4 regions of the Pseudidiomarina xizangensis genome follow, and region 3 is predicted to be linked to each of the others. Evidence: predicted binding sites of a transcription regulator. Region 3 holds the regulator's gene; each other region holds the start of a gene.
What was found. The regulator sigma-54, encoded in region 3, starts transcription at its own class of promoters, with help from an activator protein. The targets are predictions, from matches to a motif close to GTTGGCACGNNNNTNGNNT.
Positions count from the first base shown of each region.

Region 1: ACQ5ES_RS10635 (nitric-oxide reductase large subunit) is a predicted target of sigma-54. The motif match lies at 1,810-1,828, and genes of this name have one in related genera.
Region 2: ACQ5ES_RS10705 (hemerythrin domain-containing protein) is a predicted target of sigma-54. The motif match lies at 1,542-1,560, and genes of this name have one in related genera.
Region 4: ACQ5ES_RS10255 (DUF4168 domain-containing protein) is a predicted target of sigma-54. The motif match lies at 2,077-2,095, and genes of this name have one in related genera.

Region 1 is NZ_JBOBQA010000005.1:54,566-58,666, forward strand. It holds gene ACQ5ES_RS10635 (nitric-oxide reductase large subunit) at 1-1,772, opposite strand, end outside; gene nrdG (anaerobic ribonucleoside-triphosphate reductase activating protein) at 2,006-2,509, shown strand; gene nrdD (anaerobic ribonucleoside-triphosphate reductase) at 2,528-4,101, shown strand, end outside.
Region 2 is NZ_JBOBQA010000005.1:69,490-73,590, forward strand. It holds gene norR (nitric oxide reductase transcriptional regulator NorR) at 1-1,445, opposite strand, end outside; gene ACQ5ES_RS10705 (hemerythrin domain-containing protein) at 1,606-2,124, shown strand; gene fnr (fumarate/nitrate reduction transcriptional regulator Fnr) at 2,132-2,860, opposite strand; gene ACQ5ES_RS10715 (CC0125/CC1285 family lipoprotein) at 2,991-3,518, opposite strand; gene ACQ5ES_RS10720 (CC0125/CC1285 family lipoprotein) at 3,591-4,010, opposite strand; gene ACQ5ES_RS10725 (anti-sigma factor family protein) at 4,007-4,101, opposite strand, start outside.
Region 3 is NZ_JBOBQA010000001.1:1,325,617-1,329,717, reverse strand. It holds gene rapZ (RNase adapter RapZ) at 1-64, opposite strand, end outside; gene ptsN (PTS IIA-like nitrogen regulatory protein PtsN) at 68-526, opposite strand; gene hpf (ribosome hibernation promoting factor) at 530-817, opposite strand; gene ACQ5ES_RS06445 (RNA polymerase factor sigma-54) at 844-2,232, opposite strand; gene lptB (LPS export ABC transporter ATP-binding protein) at 2,263-2,988, opposite strand; gene lptA (lipopolysaccharide transport periplasmic protein LptA) at 2,969-3,523, opposite strand; gene lptC (LPS export ABC transporter periplasmic protein LptC) at 3,492-4,055, opposite strand; gene kdsC (3-deoxy-manno-octulosonate-8-phosphatase KdsC) at 4,052-4,101, opposite strand, start outside.
Region 4 is NZ_JBOBQA010000004.1:169,025-173,125, forward strand. It holds gene ACQ5ES_RS10240 (PH domain-containing protein) at 1-277, opposite strand, end outside; gene ACQ5ES_RS10245 (PH domain-containing protein) at 270-767, opposite strand; gene ACQ5ES_RS10250 (type 1 glutamine amidotransferase domain-containing protein) at 848-1,528, shown strand; gene ACQ5ES_RS10255 (DUF4168 domain-containing protein) at 1,628-2,014, opposite strand; gene ACQ5ES_RS10260 (sensor histidine kinase) at 2,199-3,518, shown strand; gene ACQ5ES_RS10265 (sigma-54-dependent transcriptional regulator) at 3,518-4,101, shown strand, end outside.

The DNA.
Region 1 (4,101 bases), on a different contig from region 3:
CACATGAGCGGCCACTTGATGCGTTGCATCCATACGGCTTTTCTCTGAAGGCTCCAGTTTTCCCAAGCTTCATAGCCCAGTACGATAAGCGGAACCACTTCCAATGCACTAAAGGTCGCACCTACGGCCATAACTGGCGTGGTGGTGCCTGAGAAGTACAAGTGGTGGAAGGTGCCTGGCACACCACCGAGCATAAAGAGTGATGCTGAAGCGAGCGCCGCAACCGTAGCCATGCGCCGCGAGACTAAGCCCATGCTATGGAAAATAAACGCCAGGGCTGCGGTGGCAAATACCTCAAAGAAGCCTTCAACCCACAAGTGGACAATCCACCAGCGCCAGTACTCCATGATTGAGATGTGGGTACGCTCGCCGTAGAAGAAACCAGCACCGTAAAACAAACCAATGGCAACCACTGAAGCAGTAAACAGTGCAAGCAAATTCTTATCGCCTTTCTGTTTGAAAGCACCAATGACTCCGCGCATCATAAGGACCAGCCAGAACACGATGCCAATGAATTTACCGATCTGCCAAAAACGGCCAAGATCGACGTATTCATAGCCTTGATGGCCCAGCCAGAAGCTTAGATGTGCAGGCATGATTTGCGCGATAGCGAGGAAGCTGCCGATAAAGGTACCAGCGACCACGACAACCAGCGCCCAGAATAAGATGTCGACACCAAGCTTCTGATACTTAGGGTCTTTTCCACCATTGATGATGGGGGCCAAAAATAACCCTGCCGCTAAGAAGCCCGTTGCTATCCAGAATAACGCTGCTTGTATATGCCAGGTGCGAACCAAGCTATAAGGGAACCACTGTGAGATCTCTATGCCGTAGAACTCTTGACCTTCTACAGTGTAGTGAGCGGTAATACCGCCAAGTAACACCTGAAAGGTAAAGAGAGCAACCACAATAAACAGGTATTTGCCTAACGCTTTTTGTGAAGGCGTTAATTTTACCAAGCTAATTGGATCCTGTTTGGGAACTTCTACTCGCTCCTCGTCGTGCTGGCGCAAAAAAGCCCAAGCCCAAATTAAAAAGCCAACACCGGCGATGAGCAAAATAACACTGACAATTGACCAGATGATGTTTTCCGGGCTAGGAGTATTGTCGATCAATGGCTCATGAGGCCAGTTATTGGTATAGGTGATGTCTGCGTCTGGTCGCTCTGTTGCTGCTGCCCACGCGGTCCAGAAGAAAAACTCCGCCATCCGTTCGCGACGTTCAAGTTTTGGCAGGGTGTTTTCTTTCATCGCGTAGCTTTCGCGCGTGCTCTGCAGCTCGGCATCGTCACTAAATAGCCGCACATAATAATCGGCTGTTTGCGCAATGGCCCGGACGCGACGGGCATCTACCACGACCTGATCAGTCACCGCATTGTAGGTATTGGTGCGATACGCTTGCTTGAGCTCGAATTGCAATTGATTTTGCTGTGCAGGAGTTAAATCTTCATATTCTGCGGCGAAGACTTCAGCTGCTGCAATGTTTAGCCAGGCGACGAGCTCACGGTGCAGCCAGTCTGCGGTCCAATCAGGTGCTTGATAAGCACCATGACCCCAAATCGATCCGAGCTGCATGCCGCCCACAGATTGCCAGGCAGTTTGTCCATCAAGAATAGATTCCTCCGTCATCAGCGTCTCTCCGTCTACTGAAACGAATTTCGCAGGAATGGGCGGAGCCTCACGATATACCTCGTTGCCGAAGTACCCCAAAATACCAAACGTAATGGCAAGAACCGCAATCAGCGTCCACCATAGTTTTTTGTAACCAGCCATACATCACCTATTTGTTATTGAGTCTTCATCGGCTGTGTTGCAATTAGCTTGCCAACTTTTAACCTATTGTTTTTTAATAATTTATTATGATGTTTGGGTGTAAATTACCTAGCGCTTAAGACAGTAAAATCGCCCTTTTGGGTTAAATATACCTAGCGCGCTATTTTGTTGATCCAGATCAACGCAAACCTAGCTCCTTGCTCTAGGCTAAAACACAACATCTAGTGTTTTTTATGAGAACCAAACACCATATAGGCGATGTGATGCGATTCAGTGCAAAAGATATTGTATTTCAGGAAGTTCCCGGCGAGGTCGCGCTGGCTTACACCATCACCGGTTGTACCGTTGGTTGTAAGGGCTGCCATAGTGTTGATAGCTGGCCCGCTAATCGCGGTGAATTGTTAACCGTGAAAAACTTTACTGACGAGCTTGATCGCTACGCTGGACTTATCACCGCAGTGTTGTTTTTAGGTGGTGAATGGCATCAAGACAGCTTAATCGAATTATTAGATGTGGCAACGAGGCGAGACCTAAATACCTGCCTCTATACCGGACTAGAAACAGTGCCTGCGCTTATTCAGCGTCGTCTTACTTATCTAAAAACTGGCCCATGGCGGGCAGAACGTGGCGGCTTAACCAGCGCTACCACAAATCAGCGGTTTTACGACCTGCGCACCGGGAAAGTTCTGAATGCTTTGTTCTGCCCCGACTTTCTTGAATGTGAATTAGTGAACTAAAACAGAAGGACAACAACAATGCTGCGCTTACAACCTGAACAAATTGACCACAAAATGAACTTCATCCAGGAGTATCTGCAAGCACAAAATGCTGCGGATGGCTCGAAAATGGATGCCAACGCCAATGTTACGCAGAAGAACATTGCAACCTTAGAAGCTGAGTTAATGAAAGACTTCTTTGTGCAAGTGAATCGCAAGCAAGTGAGTAGCAAAATTGCCGATTTATTTGGCGATCAACTGGCCCAAGAGTATGTTCGGCAAATAGAAGATCATGAAATCTATGTGCACGATGAAACCAGCTTAAAGCCTTACTGTGTCTCGGTAACCATGTATCCATTTTTACGTGATGGATTGACTAAGCTCGGCGGTGAATCACAAGCGCCTAAACATCTTGAAAGTTTCTGTGGCTGTTTCGTGAACTTTGTTTTTGCCGTCAGCTCGCAGTTTGCAGGGGCCGTTGCGACCGTAGAGTTTTTAACCTACTTCGACTACTTTGCGCGGAAAGACTACGGCGATGATTATCTAAATACCCATCGCCATCAAATTCAAAACCATTTGCAACACGTCGTGTATGCGCTGAATCAACCGGCTGCTGCCCGTGGTTACCAGAGTGTGTTCTGGAACATCTCGGTCTACGATAAATTTTACTTTGATAGCATGTTTGGTGAGTTTGTTTTCCCTGATTTCAGCAAACCTGAATGGGAATCTGTCAGTGGTTTGCAAGATTTCTTCATGCAGTGGTTCAATGACGAACGTAAAAAAACGATTCTCACGTTCCCAGTCGTCACTGTGGCAATGCTGACCGAAGACGGTAAGTGTAAAGACCAGAACTTTGCAGAATCCATGGCCGGTGAACTTGCCGATGGCAACTCATTTTTTGTCTACTTGTCAGACAATGCCGACTCGTTAGCTTCATGTTGTCGACTACGTAGCGAAATTAGCGACAATACCTTTTCCTATACCTTAGGTGCTGGTGGCGTCGCTACGGGCTCAATCAATGTCATTACCATCAACATGAATCGCTTGGTGCAAGATGGCCGTGATCTCGCCACAGAAATTGAAAAAATCCAGCAATACCAGGTCGCCTATCGGCGATTGATGGAAGAGTACAAAGCGGCAGGCCTATTGACTGTATATGACGCCGGATTTATCTCGTTGGATAAACAATTCTTGACCATCGGTATCAATGGCATGGTTGAAGCGGCGGAATCACAAGGCATCGAAGCGAGTAACAATCCTGAGTACATTGCTTTTGTGCGTGACCGCCTGAAAGTGATTTATGATGCCAACAAGGCAGCAAAAGCTGAATACGGCTATATGTTCAATACTGAGTTTGTACCGGCGGAAAATCTCGGGGTAAAAAATGCCAAGTGGGACAGAGCAGACGGCTACTTTGTACCTCGTGATTGCTATAACTCGTACTTCTATGTGGTCGAAGACCAACAATCGAATGCATTAGATAAGTTCGTGTTGCATGGCGATGAGTTAATTCAATACCTTGATGGCGGTTCGGCCTTGCATTTAAACCTCGATGAAAAGCTGAACAAGTCGGGTTATTTGGCATTGCTCAATACTGCCGCGCAGACAGGTTG
Region 2 (4,101 bases), on a different contig from region 3:
TGCGTTAATGCGCGCTCGATCAATTGAGTTTGCAGTTGCTGCACGGCATCGCGCAAGTTCATGCTAGTGGTGGTTATGGCTTCGCTGTCGACCGTCAAGCTGGCCGCCGGGGCGTTCGGTAAGTCGAGTAACTCTGGGGCAATACTGACAATGTCGTTGCGCTCAGCGCCTTGGCTTAATGCTTTGATCGCGGCGCGGCTAACAGTATGTTCCAGCTCCCGAACATTGCCGGGCCAATCGTATTGGACCAAGGCGTGCTCGGCGGCCGAGCTCAGACGTAATGCCCGGAGTCCAAGGCGCGCTCGGTTCAATTCAAGAAAATGACCAACCAGTAAGGGAATATCTTCCCGTCGTTCACGTAACGGCGGTATCGGTAACGGGTAAACACTCAGTCGGTGATACAAGTCAGCGCGGAAGTCACCGGTTTTAACTTGTTGTTTCAGATCACGGTTAGTGGCAGCGACAATACGCACGTCTACTTTGTGGCATTTATCGCTGCCGAGACGTTGAATCTCACCATTTTGTAAGGTGCGTAATAACTTTGCCTGAATTGATGCGGGGAGTTCACCGACTTCGTCGAGAAACAAGGTACCGCCGTCAGCACTATCAAATTTCCCGGCACGCTCGGTCGCGGCACCGGAAAACGCGCCTCGGGTATGACCAAAGAGTTCACTTTCCGCCAACGACTCGGGTAGCGCCGCACAATTGACATAAACTAAAGGTTGCTTGCTGCGTGACGACCAACGATGCAGTTGGCGGGCGAACAATTCTTTACCGACCCCAGTTTCGCCGAGTAACAATACTGGCAAGTCAGCGCTAGCAACTACTTCCAACTCCTGCAACACCTGCTGCAATGCGGCGCTATGACCGATGATTTCTGACCCAGTAGAGGTCTCATTCTGCAGGGCAGTCTCACCGTCACGGCGATTATTGCGCAGTGCCCGAATATTTTGTTCAAGCTGCCCCATCCGAATGGCCGCCTCAACTAACAAGCTAGCGCGTTGTAATTCGCGCATGGTCTGCGCATCAAAAGTTCCTGGTTGCAGGGCATCTAAAGTAAGCGCGCCCCAGCACTTACCCTCGACATACAAGGCGATCCCCATACAGTCGTGCACGGCCAGACGCTCGTCTGGGCAGTCTTCAATTAACCCATCGTATGGGTCGGGGAGTTGACTGTCCGGCTCAAACCGTACGGTTTCACGTGCAGTTAATATCGCAGCAAGTCGAGGATGTTGCTCAGTGATAAATCGCCGACCTAGCGCTTCACGTACTAAGCCGATGCCGGCAATTGGTCGCAGTACCTGCTGATCTTGCTGCAATAGCACCACAGCACCGCAGCTGAAATGGCGGCGCAAAGTGGTGACGAGTTTTTGTAAGCGGACAACGGCCGGTAGTTCAGTGACCAGGTCAGCGACCAGGGTTTCAAGTAGTGATGTTTCTTGCATGGTTAAATCAACCCATTTAGGCGGGATGGACCCGTATAATAATGGGTGTAATTTACCATCGGCGAACAAAATTCTATATAAATCAAAGTAGGTAGTTTTGGCACTTAAATTGCAGTTATAAGCAAGAAGTCTATTCATTTTTGTGATTAAGGATGCCGATATGCACCAACAACTGACCGACCAATGGCGTGATGCGCCAACCCAGGACCTGATCCAATTTGTGTTAACGAATTTCCATGAAAAGCACCGTCAGCAATTTCCTGAGCTCATTCAGCTCGCCAGAAAGATTGAAAGCGTGCATAACGACCATGAGGAGTGCCCCGAAGGTTTGGCTGATTTACTTACCGAAATGAGTAACGAATTGGAAAGCCACATGATGAAAGAGGAGCAGATTTTGTTCCCCATGCTTGCGGGCGGTATTTACCCAAGCGGGCCGATCGCCGTGATGGAAGAAGAGCACGGCGAACATGACATCATGATCGCGAAATTAGCGAAGCTGACTCGTGATGGCAAGGCGCCCCGAGGTGCATGTGGAAGCTGGATTATGCTCTACGAAGGGACCCAAGATTTGATTCACGACCTGCAACAGCATATCGCGTTAGAAAACGAAGTTTTATTTCGCGAGCCACAAGCAGTACCGCAGCATGGTAGCGATTTTTGCTGCGGATCGTGTCAGTAATTGTAGATTATGCGGCCAGGGCGCGTAAGCGTTCTGGCTCGGTGATCGCTATAAGTTTATTTTGTATCGCAACCACACCTTCATTCTGAAGTTGCGTCAAAATACGGCTAATGGTTTCCACCGACAAACCCAGGTAATTACCAATATCAGCGCGAGTCATGCTCAAGCGGAATTCGCGGCTTGAAAGGCCACGCTGCTGGAAGCGAGAAGACAATGTCACGAGAAAATTCGCCAATTTCTGCTGCGCCGTATGATGGTTTAAGGTACCGAGCAAGGTCTTGCTGGCAAACAATTCGCCACTCATTATCCGGAGCAGTTGTTTGCGCAGACCAGGCAGATCAGCCGATAATTGATCCAGCGATTGAATTGGAATCTCACACAGCATGGTGGTTTCCAGAGCTTGAGTGTAGCTCCGATGTTTGCCGTCGATGAGGCCGTCGAAGCCAATTAAGTCGCCGGGTAAATGGAAGTCGACAATTTGCTCACAGCCTTGACTGTCTAACGAGTAAGACTTCAACGAGCCTGAGCGAACGGCATATAAATAATTGAATGGTTCGCCGCTATTAATTAGCACATCGCGTTTCTGCAGTGGACGATGACGCTGAATAACGGTATCCAACTTTTCCGTTTGTTCGGGACTTAGCTGATAGGGCAAACACAACGTCGCCATACTACAATTTTGACAATGAATGTGTGAGGTCATTGTTTTCACCACCGATGCTTGATTTGCGTCAATAACGCTTGATGTATCGAAGTATACGCCAGTTGCGGAAAAATTGAACGCATCACGATGGAGTAGAAAAGCATTTACTCTTTAGAGGTAGAAAGCGCACAAAGCTGGGCTCTGTACGCTTTTTTCAGACTTATTATTCTTCAGTTTTCTTCGGTTGTAAGTTGTCACGCACTTCAGAAGCGTCATAACTGTAGTTTGATTCTGGCTGCTCACCGTTACCCATTTTGATATCCAGGGTGACCACAATATCACTATCGGTACGACCGCCAACGTGGATACCGGCACTAAATGCGGTGCGCGGATAATACCGAGTTTCGCAACGAATAGCATTGCAGTAGGTCATCATATCGCCAGACGTCGGGTAAGCGAAGTCTGTGTTACGAACGGTTTCTTTATCCACTTGTGTTTCACGGTGGGTAATAACAAACCAGTCATAGTCATTCTGTAGTGTTACCTCGGCCGCTCGCAGCAAGGCATAGTTGGTTGCCGCGCCTTTGTCGGTTCCACGGGCTTTGAATTTCACCTGATACTGGCTATCGGTGATCTGATTTTCAGTATAACCATAACCACCATCTTCAGCGGCACGATAATCGGGCTCGCTGGCGCATGCTGCGAGTACTAGGGTCAAGCTTACAATCGTCATTCGCATGTAGTTCATCATTTTCTCCTTTTTAGAAGATGCTATTAAGTTTAGTAAAAACCTCAGGTATTGCTGTCGTTTAGAATGAAAATTTTAGGTAAAACAATTACCTTTCAGTAATTCAGAGTCACGCCACCGCTTCTCAACGGCAGTAAAAATGCTGTCAGGGCGGTAGCTGCACGTACTTGTTGGACGAATACCGACACCAAGCACAACATCCACAGCAAGCTTTCGAGTTGTGTGTTTTGTCGCGTCATGGGTTATCGTTTGCGGCAGTAAAACAAACCAATCGTAGTCGAGTTGTCGTGCTATTTCAGCGGCACGTAATAGCAACGCTTGCTGATTTTGTGCCATGCTTGGACCGGCTAATTGCAATGAGAACCGCCTGGCACTCAATTGCTGCTGCTGATAGTCAATCCCTGGTACTGCTGTCAACCGGTATGAATCGCTGCTTGCACATGCGACCAGCAAAAAACTGACACATAACAGTGCAAACTGTTTAACGATGCTCATTGGCTCGGTTCCTTTACTGAAGCCCGCCAATCAGAATCGAGTAAGCGCTGCTCCGCTGTTCCTACTAAGGGCTCCGAATACATGATCTGGT
Region 3 (4,101 bases):
CGAGCACCCGCAGTGCAATAGTTTTTCCTGATCCGGAACGGCCGCTAACGATGATGAGTTGCATCACTTACCCACATTTGTTTTCGGTGAAAAGATCGAACAACTCCTGATCGTCATGAGCTTCACGCAATGCACGTGTACAGCTCTTATCATTAAGACGTTGTGCTACTGCAGCTAGAGTTTGCAAATGCTGTTCGTGTTCTTCTTCAGGCACCAGCAGGGCAAAAACAATGTCGACGGGTTGATTGTCGATGGCATCGAAATCAATCGGTTCGGCCAGAGTCATCAATATAGCTACAGGTTTGTTGGCGCTGCTTAATCGGCCATGCGGAATAGCGACACCTAGCCCAATACCAGTGCTGCCAAGCCGCTCGCGATTGAGTAGGCTTTCAAACACATCGAAACTTGTAGTTCCAGATAAACGTGGCGCAGCGAGCTGACCAATGAGTTCGAGAACTTTCTTTTTACTTGAGCCCGAGACTGCACGACGTGTGCAGTCTGGGCTTAACAGTGAGGATAAATCCATGATTTAGTGACGTTTCATCTTTTCTTTGTGTTTAATCACTTGACGGTCGAGTTTATTGATCAAACCATCGATCGCCGCGTACATATCTTCGTGCTCGGATTCGGCAAAAATTTCGCCACCACTTACATGCAACGTAGCTTCCGCTTTTTGGGTTAACTTTTCAACATTTAAAATCACATGGACATTACTTATGTGGTCAAAATGACGCTCGAGCTTGGCAAACTTGGTATTGACATAATCTCTTAGCGCGTTAGTAATTTCGGTATGATGACCAGTCAGATTAATTTGCATAACTTCTTCCTTCTTTTGTCCAAGTTTTAAATAAGACGCTTGCGTTGGCTCGAAGGCGGTATTTGTAGCGCCTCTCGATATTTAGCAATCGTCCGTCTAGCAACCTGAATACCCTGTTCCGACATGAGGTTAGTGAGTTTACTGTCGCTCAATGGCTTTTTGGGATTTTCGGCGGCAACTAACTTTTTCAGCAACGCGCGGATCGCGGTAGATGAGCAATCTTCTCCACGGTCGGTGCTGAGCTGACTTGAGAAAAAATATTTCAGTTCGAAAACACCGCGTGGCGTATGCATGTATTTGTGGGATGTTACTCGAGAAACGGTGGATTCGTGCATCTCGATGGCTGCAGCGATATCGGCCAGTACCATCGGCTTCATCGCTTCTTCGCCAAGCTCAAAAAATGCTTGCTGACGTTGCACGATCGAGGTCGCGACTTTCAGCAGAGTTTCATTGCGGCTTTCAATGCTGCGAATGAACCATTTTGCTTCTTGTAAATGTTGGCGAATGTAGCTCATATCGTCGCTTGGTCTGGCATCCTGTATAAGTGCAGCGTAACTACTATTTACTTTAAGTCTAGGCAAACTTTGTGGATTTAGCTCAACTATCCAGCGACTATTTTGCTGTCGCACCACCACATCAGGGATAACATAGGCTTCATCACTCTGCTCAAAGCGTTCTCCCGGGTGCGGTTGCAGTTGCTGGATAATCATTAAGACCTCAGTCAATTGCGATTCGTTCAGTTTTAGGTGGCGAGAGAGTGACCGATAATCGCGTTGGCCGAGCAGTTCGACGTATTCAGCAACCGCGCGCTTGGCCTCGGCTAAAAAAGCGGTGTCTTCGGGAAGTTGCTGTAGTTGTAGTAGTAAGCATTCACTAACGTCACGAGCGCCCACGCCGAACGGGTCGAAGTGCTGAATGCGCTTTAACACCACAGCAACTTCATCTTCTTCGATGGGTTCATCGAATTGCGCAGCGAGTGCCTGGGCCAGTTCGCTGATAGAGGTGGTCAAATACCCTGCAGGATTGATGGCATCGATAACAGCCAGGCCAATTTCTTCGTCAATGAGAGAAAAGTGAGAAAGCTGGAGCTGCCAACGCAGATGGTCATGCAGTGTCTCATGGCCGCAACCAAAGGTCATGGCGTCGTAGTCAGCATCGTTTTGACCCACTACACCCATTAACTCAGCGGTGTAGTTTTGATCCCACTCTTCTACATCTGCGGTGTTAATCTCGTCGCCATGCTCGCGCAATGGGTCGTCGATTTCTTCTTGCTCGAGCAGAGGATTCTGCTCGAGCGCTTGCTGAACTTCTTGTTGCAGCTCAAAACTTGAAAGTTGAAGCAAACGGATAGCATGCTGCAACTGCGGTGTCATCGACAGTTGCTGGCTAAATTTGAGTTGCAAGCCTTGCTTCATAGGTAACCACCGAAAGTTGCGGTTGTGCGCTTACAGGGTGAACTGCTCGCCGAGGTAAACGTCTTTCACCTGTTGGTTACTTAGAATAGTATGGGCGTCGCCCGCTGCAATCAACTCCCCATGACTAACAATATATGCATGCTCACAAACCGAGAGGGTTTCGCGTACATTGTGATCGGTAATCAAAACCCCAATGCCTCGGTTACGCAGGTGTTCGATGATTTTTTTAATATCGATTACAGAAATAGGATCAACACCGGCAAAGGGCTCGTCTAGCAAAATGAACGCCGGTTCGGCAGCCAAAGCGCGGGCAATTTCTACGCGTCGCCGCTCGCCACCAGACAAACTCATACCAAGACTGTTGGCGATATGGCCGATGTGAAACTCTTCAAGCAGACTATCGACTTTCTCTTCTCGAGCGTTGGCATCCAGCTCTTTCCGTGTCTCCAGAATGGCCATGATATTGTCACGGACGGTAAGTTTGCGGAAAATCGAAGACTCCTGGGGCAAATAGCCGATACCTCTACGAGCACGTTCATGCATGGGCAACAACGAAATATCTTCGTCATCTAGTAAGATGCGCCCTTTGTCGTGCCCAGCTAAGCCAACGATCATGTAAAACGTGGTGGTTTTCCCCGCACCGTTAGGGCCAAGTAAGCCAATAACTTTACCGGACTCAACCGTGAGGCTTACGTCTTTTACGACCTGACGTTTTTTGTATGACTTAGCGAGGTGTTCAGCGATTAATTGGCTCATCGTTATTCTTTTTGTTGGGCTTAAAAATAGTGGTGACACGGTCACTTTTGTCATCGCCACGGCTGGCTCGTATCTGCTGCGTGCCGAAATTATAAACGATTTCGTTACCTTGAATTTCGCTGTTGGCTTGGGTGACTTTAACCTCACCTAACAAGGTAAGCAGTTGGGCTGTTTCATCGTAACGAATGATTTGTGCTTGTGCCTGAATCAGGCCGCCGTCTTCTAATTCTTGCTGATAAGTTGCTGGTGAACCTTCGGCGGTAAAGGTTCGCACGCCGTTTTCACCTTGTTGCGCTACTTCTAAATGATCTGCGGTGATTTTCAGCGTGCCTTGGGTAATCACTGCATTATCTTCAAATATTGCAATTTTATTCTGGATATCAAACCACTCGCGCTCTGAGTCAATGATGATATCTTGCTTGAAGTCGACTTTTCCTTGTGCGGCAGCCAGCGGGCTCCACACTATTACGCTTAGTAACAACAGGCTGTTACCGACCAGTTGTTTAAGGATTGTGCGTGAAAATAGTTTGTACATGCTCATTCAATTCCAATGTTTCGGCGCGAAGGTCAGCGAACATGCCGTTACCGCGCACTAAGAAATTCTTGCCGTAAATAGTTACGGGCTGATCCGTCACCATGGTTTCTGCCAACGTATCAATAGTTAAATAACTCGTTTCAACGCGCTCAAGATAATCGTCAGACGACAAATAGGTCATTACAATACCACGCTCGAGTACAAGTGTTTTATCATCGTAAAACGAACCTTGCTCGGCCACTACCTGCCATGTTTCTTGTTTGCCGTCAGTACGAACCTGGTACACGGGTTGATCTAGTTCAGTTAATCCAATTGGACTGTAATGCGTCATTTTGGTTGCATTAATTCGGTGTTCGAGCTGCCCTGAGCTATTGTACACGCGAGTGGCTAAGCCTTCAGCAATAAAGTCCGGAGGGATTTCACGAAATTGCGGATCGGTCGCTGTCGTTTCGTCCGTTTCAAATGGACGCCAGATTAACAGCGCACCGAGCAGAAAAATAATCGCTAATATCCAACTAAGCTGCCGGTTCATAAGCTGACGCCGCCTTGCAATTGCAATTGCCCCTGGCTTAGTAAAA
Region 4 (4,101 bases), on a different contig from region 3:
AATGTTTGCGATTTAAAATGCCGGTGCGTAAGTGCACAGCGTCTTCAGCAATGGCGTAGAGGAAAAAGCGCTGGGTAAGAACTGCGCTAATAATAATGTACAAAATGTAGCCGGCGGCTAAGGCCAGAATAATCCACGTCGAGTTTTTACCGGCAACAAAAATCGCCGCAAACACCGGGATCAAGTTGGTAATATTAGTGACCAGTTGTTTCAGTTGCTTGAGCAGGAAAAAAGCAATGGTGATCAGTGGCGTACGTTGCCAGGTTAGTTCACTCATGGCTGCGTTCGTCCTCATCGGGTTCATTTGTAATCGTCGTTAACAGCTCGCTTTTCAGCTGCATTGCGGTGTCGGGTAATAACCCGGGAATGGTTAAGTCAGCACCACCACTACCCGCCGTATACATCGCAAGTCGTGCAATGCCAAACATCCGCTCAAGGAAGGACTGCTTATACTCGACATGTTGAATACGGTTGAGTGGGACCGCCCGAATTTTACGAAATAATGCGCCACGCTTTAGGTGCATTCCCTCTGCGGTGCGCGCGTAAGCGGTGAATAAAAAGCGCCGCGAGGCAAAAAATAAACTGAAGAATAGTGTCAGTAGCGTCCAAATTACGCCCGCTACCCATAGAGGAACCTTGTCTTCTGGGTACACGCTGGTGAAATAACCGGTAAGCATAATAGCGGCGATGATCAACATGGTTATCAATGACCGTACTTGTAGGTACGAGCGATAAGAAGGTTCTGGTGCTAGCCACGTAATCGACATCAGTTCATATCCTTGGTTGAATTCGTCACGATTGAACCCCATTAAACTAGATACATTCGAAAAAAGACAGGAGTAAGCCCATGAAAATTTTAATGGTTTTGACCTCACACGATAAACTCGGTGATAGCGGTCATAAAACCGGGTTCTGGGCAGAAGAATTCGCAGCACCTTATTACGCGTTTAAGGACGCTGGCGCGGAGGTTGCGGTGGCAACGCCTATGGGAGGTCAACCGCCGATAGATCCCAACAGTGAACAAGCCGATGCACAGACCACAGCAACGGTTCGCTTGTTCGAAGATCGCGATGCCTTAGACCAGCTTGCCACTTCATTGAAGCTGACGGAGGTGAACCCCGATGACTTTGATGCCGTTTTCTATCCAGGTGGGCATGGCCCATTATGGGACTTGGTTAATGATGAACTTTCATTGCAACTGATTGAAAAGTTTTGGCGCCAGGGAAAACCCGTCAGCGCTGTGTGTCATGCGCCAGCAGTGCTGGTAAATGCTAAAGATCAACAGGGTGAAACTTTAGTGAAAGGCCGTAAAGTGAGTGGCTTTACCAATAGTGAAGAAGCCGGAGTTGGCCTTACCGAGGTGGTACCTTTCTTGTTAGAAGATAGGCTCATTGAGCTAGGTGCTGACTACCAAAAAGGCGACGATTGGCAATCGTTTGTTGTAGTAGATGGTCAGCTGATTACAGGGCAAAACCCTGCTTCGTCTGAGGCTGTGGCACGAGAATTGTTGAAGAAGCTTGCTGGGTAAGTAACAGTAAGTAACGCCACGCGTAACAGCTAAAAGCAAATAGAAACGCCGGCGAGAGCCGGCGTTTTTAGTGCAAGTGTTGAACTATTCAGAGCGTAATTATTCAGTCATTTCCTGCAACCGCTGTTGCAACTGTGGATCTTGCTGCACGCGTTGAATAACGGCGTTGTACTCGTCTGGGTTCAGACCCGCACCGGTAACTGCTGCGATCATTTCTTGCTGCGCTTTTTGCTGAATAGCTTGAGCTTCTTCTGCGTTTTCAGCGTTCTGGAACTGCTCAGAATACTTTTGACTCACCTTCTGCACATCATTCATGGCAACCATGAACTTTTGTAGTAATTCGTCAGTCATTTCAATTTTTGCTTGTTGCTGCATGGCTTGGCCTTGCTGGGCATTTTGTTGTGCGCTCTGTTGTACCGGAGCTGCAGTTGCCGCGGTCGTGGCAAAGATTGCACTGGCAATTAAAGTAGGTAGTAGTTTTTTCATTATGAACTCCTTGTTGAGTCTTTTTCTAATGACATAAGCGTCAAATACGTTCCCTTCTATAGCTGCAATCGCTGTGCCAACTATTTATTAAAGGTAAGCTACTGAATTTATTGATGAACATATAGGTTTAGAAAATACAGCACAGGAAGTGTATACTTATGTCACTTAGGTTTTGGAGTTGAATGTGACAAAAAGACACATATTGCAACGCGTTGCCAGCCCAAGTTGGCAGCGCGCCTTCTTATTCTACTTGGTCTTACCGCTGCTGGCGTTGTCAGGTATTGCGATTGGCGTGGCACTGGAGCAGGCACGTGAATTTCAAGACGAGCGACTGCGCGATGACCTTGAGTTGGTCGGGCGCGCCATACGTTTGCCCTTGAGCGATGCCCTGCTGAGCGATGATATTCCCCGCGTACAAGCGCATCTCGATGCAGTTTTTGAACTCGGTCGCGTATATGGAGCTTCGGTGTACGATACCAATGGTGAGCTGGTGGCATCGGCGGGTGTGACCGAAAGTGATCTCTCCGAAAGCCTGCTGGCCGAGCAAGTGGTACTTACCGGCGAGCAACGTGACAGCTATCGCGAGGTTGCCGGACGCGATGTCTATTCACAATTTATTCCGGTGCATGATCGCGCCGAACGGTTGATAGGCTTTATGCAGCTCAATCGTCGGGCGGAAGACTTTGAGCAAAGCTTCTCTCGCCTCGAGCGTATCGCTTGGGTTTCGTGGAGTATTGTTGCCTTAGCTCTGATAAGTATTCTGGCAGTAGGTTATTACCGCACGCGGCACCAGCAACGACTCGAAATCAACACCCGTTTGCGCGAACACGAAAAAATGGCGGCGATTGGCCAGCTCGCCCGTGGTGTTGCGCACGAACTCGGTGCGCCCCTGACGGTGATTTCCGGTCGTGCCAAACGCTTGCAAGAGCGTCATGCTGATGCCGAGAGCCGGCGGCAACTGACAGCTATTCGCGGTCAAGTTGAACGGTTAACGCGGCTGGTGCAGCAACTTCTCGATTTTAGCCGCACCCCCATCAGCCATGAACAGCTCGAAAGCGTAACAAAACTAGTGCAACAAGCCGCTAAGGCAGTGCAGCATGAACAAACGGAAGATGGACCGCGGCTGCAGCTAGCCTTACCTACTAGCGATAGTGTTGTCCGTGCTGATGGCTCGCGGCTAGAGCTGGCCTTGGTCAATTTATTTCGTAATGCCATGCAAGCTGCAACCCAGCTGGTGCAGGTTTCCGTTGAGATCAAAGCTGGCAACGAATGCACTATTGTGGTGGCGGATGATGGCGCGGGCTTGCCACAGTCAACCAGCGCGGAGCAATTGGTGGAACCCTTCACGACTACCAAACCAATTGGTGAAGGCACGGGCTTGGGCTTAGCCATTGTTGCCCATATTGTCGATGCGCATAACGGTCGATTCACCTTGCAAAATCGCAGTGAGGGCGGATGTGAAGCCCGTGTAACCTTGCCCTATGTAACATCGAAGGAGTCCTGATGTCAGCCATTGAAGTCGCTGTTGTTGAAGATGATCCGGGTTTGCGGGAGTTACTGCACGAGGAACTGGAAAGTGCTGGTTACCATGTACATAGTTTCGTTTCCGTAGAGGACTTTCTAGCGGCGAATAAACAGCAAATCCAGTTGGTGATCAGCGATATTCGCTTACCGGGGCTGTCCGGTATGGAGCTATTACAGACGCTGCAGCAACGCGAGCAGCGGCCAGCATTTATTCTCGTAACAGCTTTTGGCACGGTTTCCCAAGCCGTCGATGCGCTGAAACAGGGGGCTGATGACTTTTTGACGAAACCCTTGGATCTGGAACATTTGCTGGTGAGCGTCGAGCGGGTGCTCGATTACCATCAACTACAACGTGAGGTTGCGCAATACCGCACGGCGCAACAGCCAGCCAGCGGGCCCGCTGGCTTAATTGGTGCCAGTGCAATCATGCAACAGCTTTATCAAGCTATTGCGCAGGTTGCTGGCGCCGAAGGTGCGGTGCTTATTCAAGGGGAAAGTGGTACCGGTAAGGAGCTGGTGGCACGGGCGCTACATGAGCAGAGTAAACGTGACCAGCAAGCTTT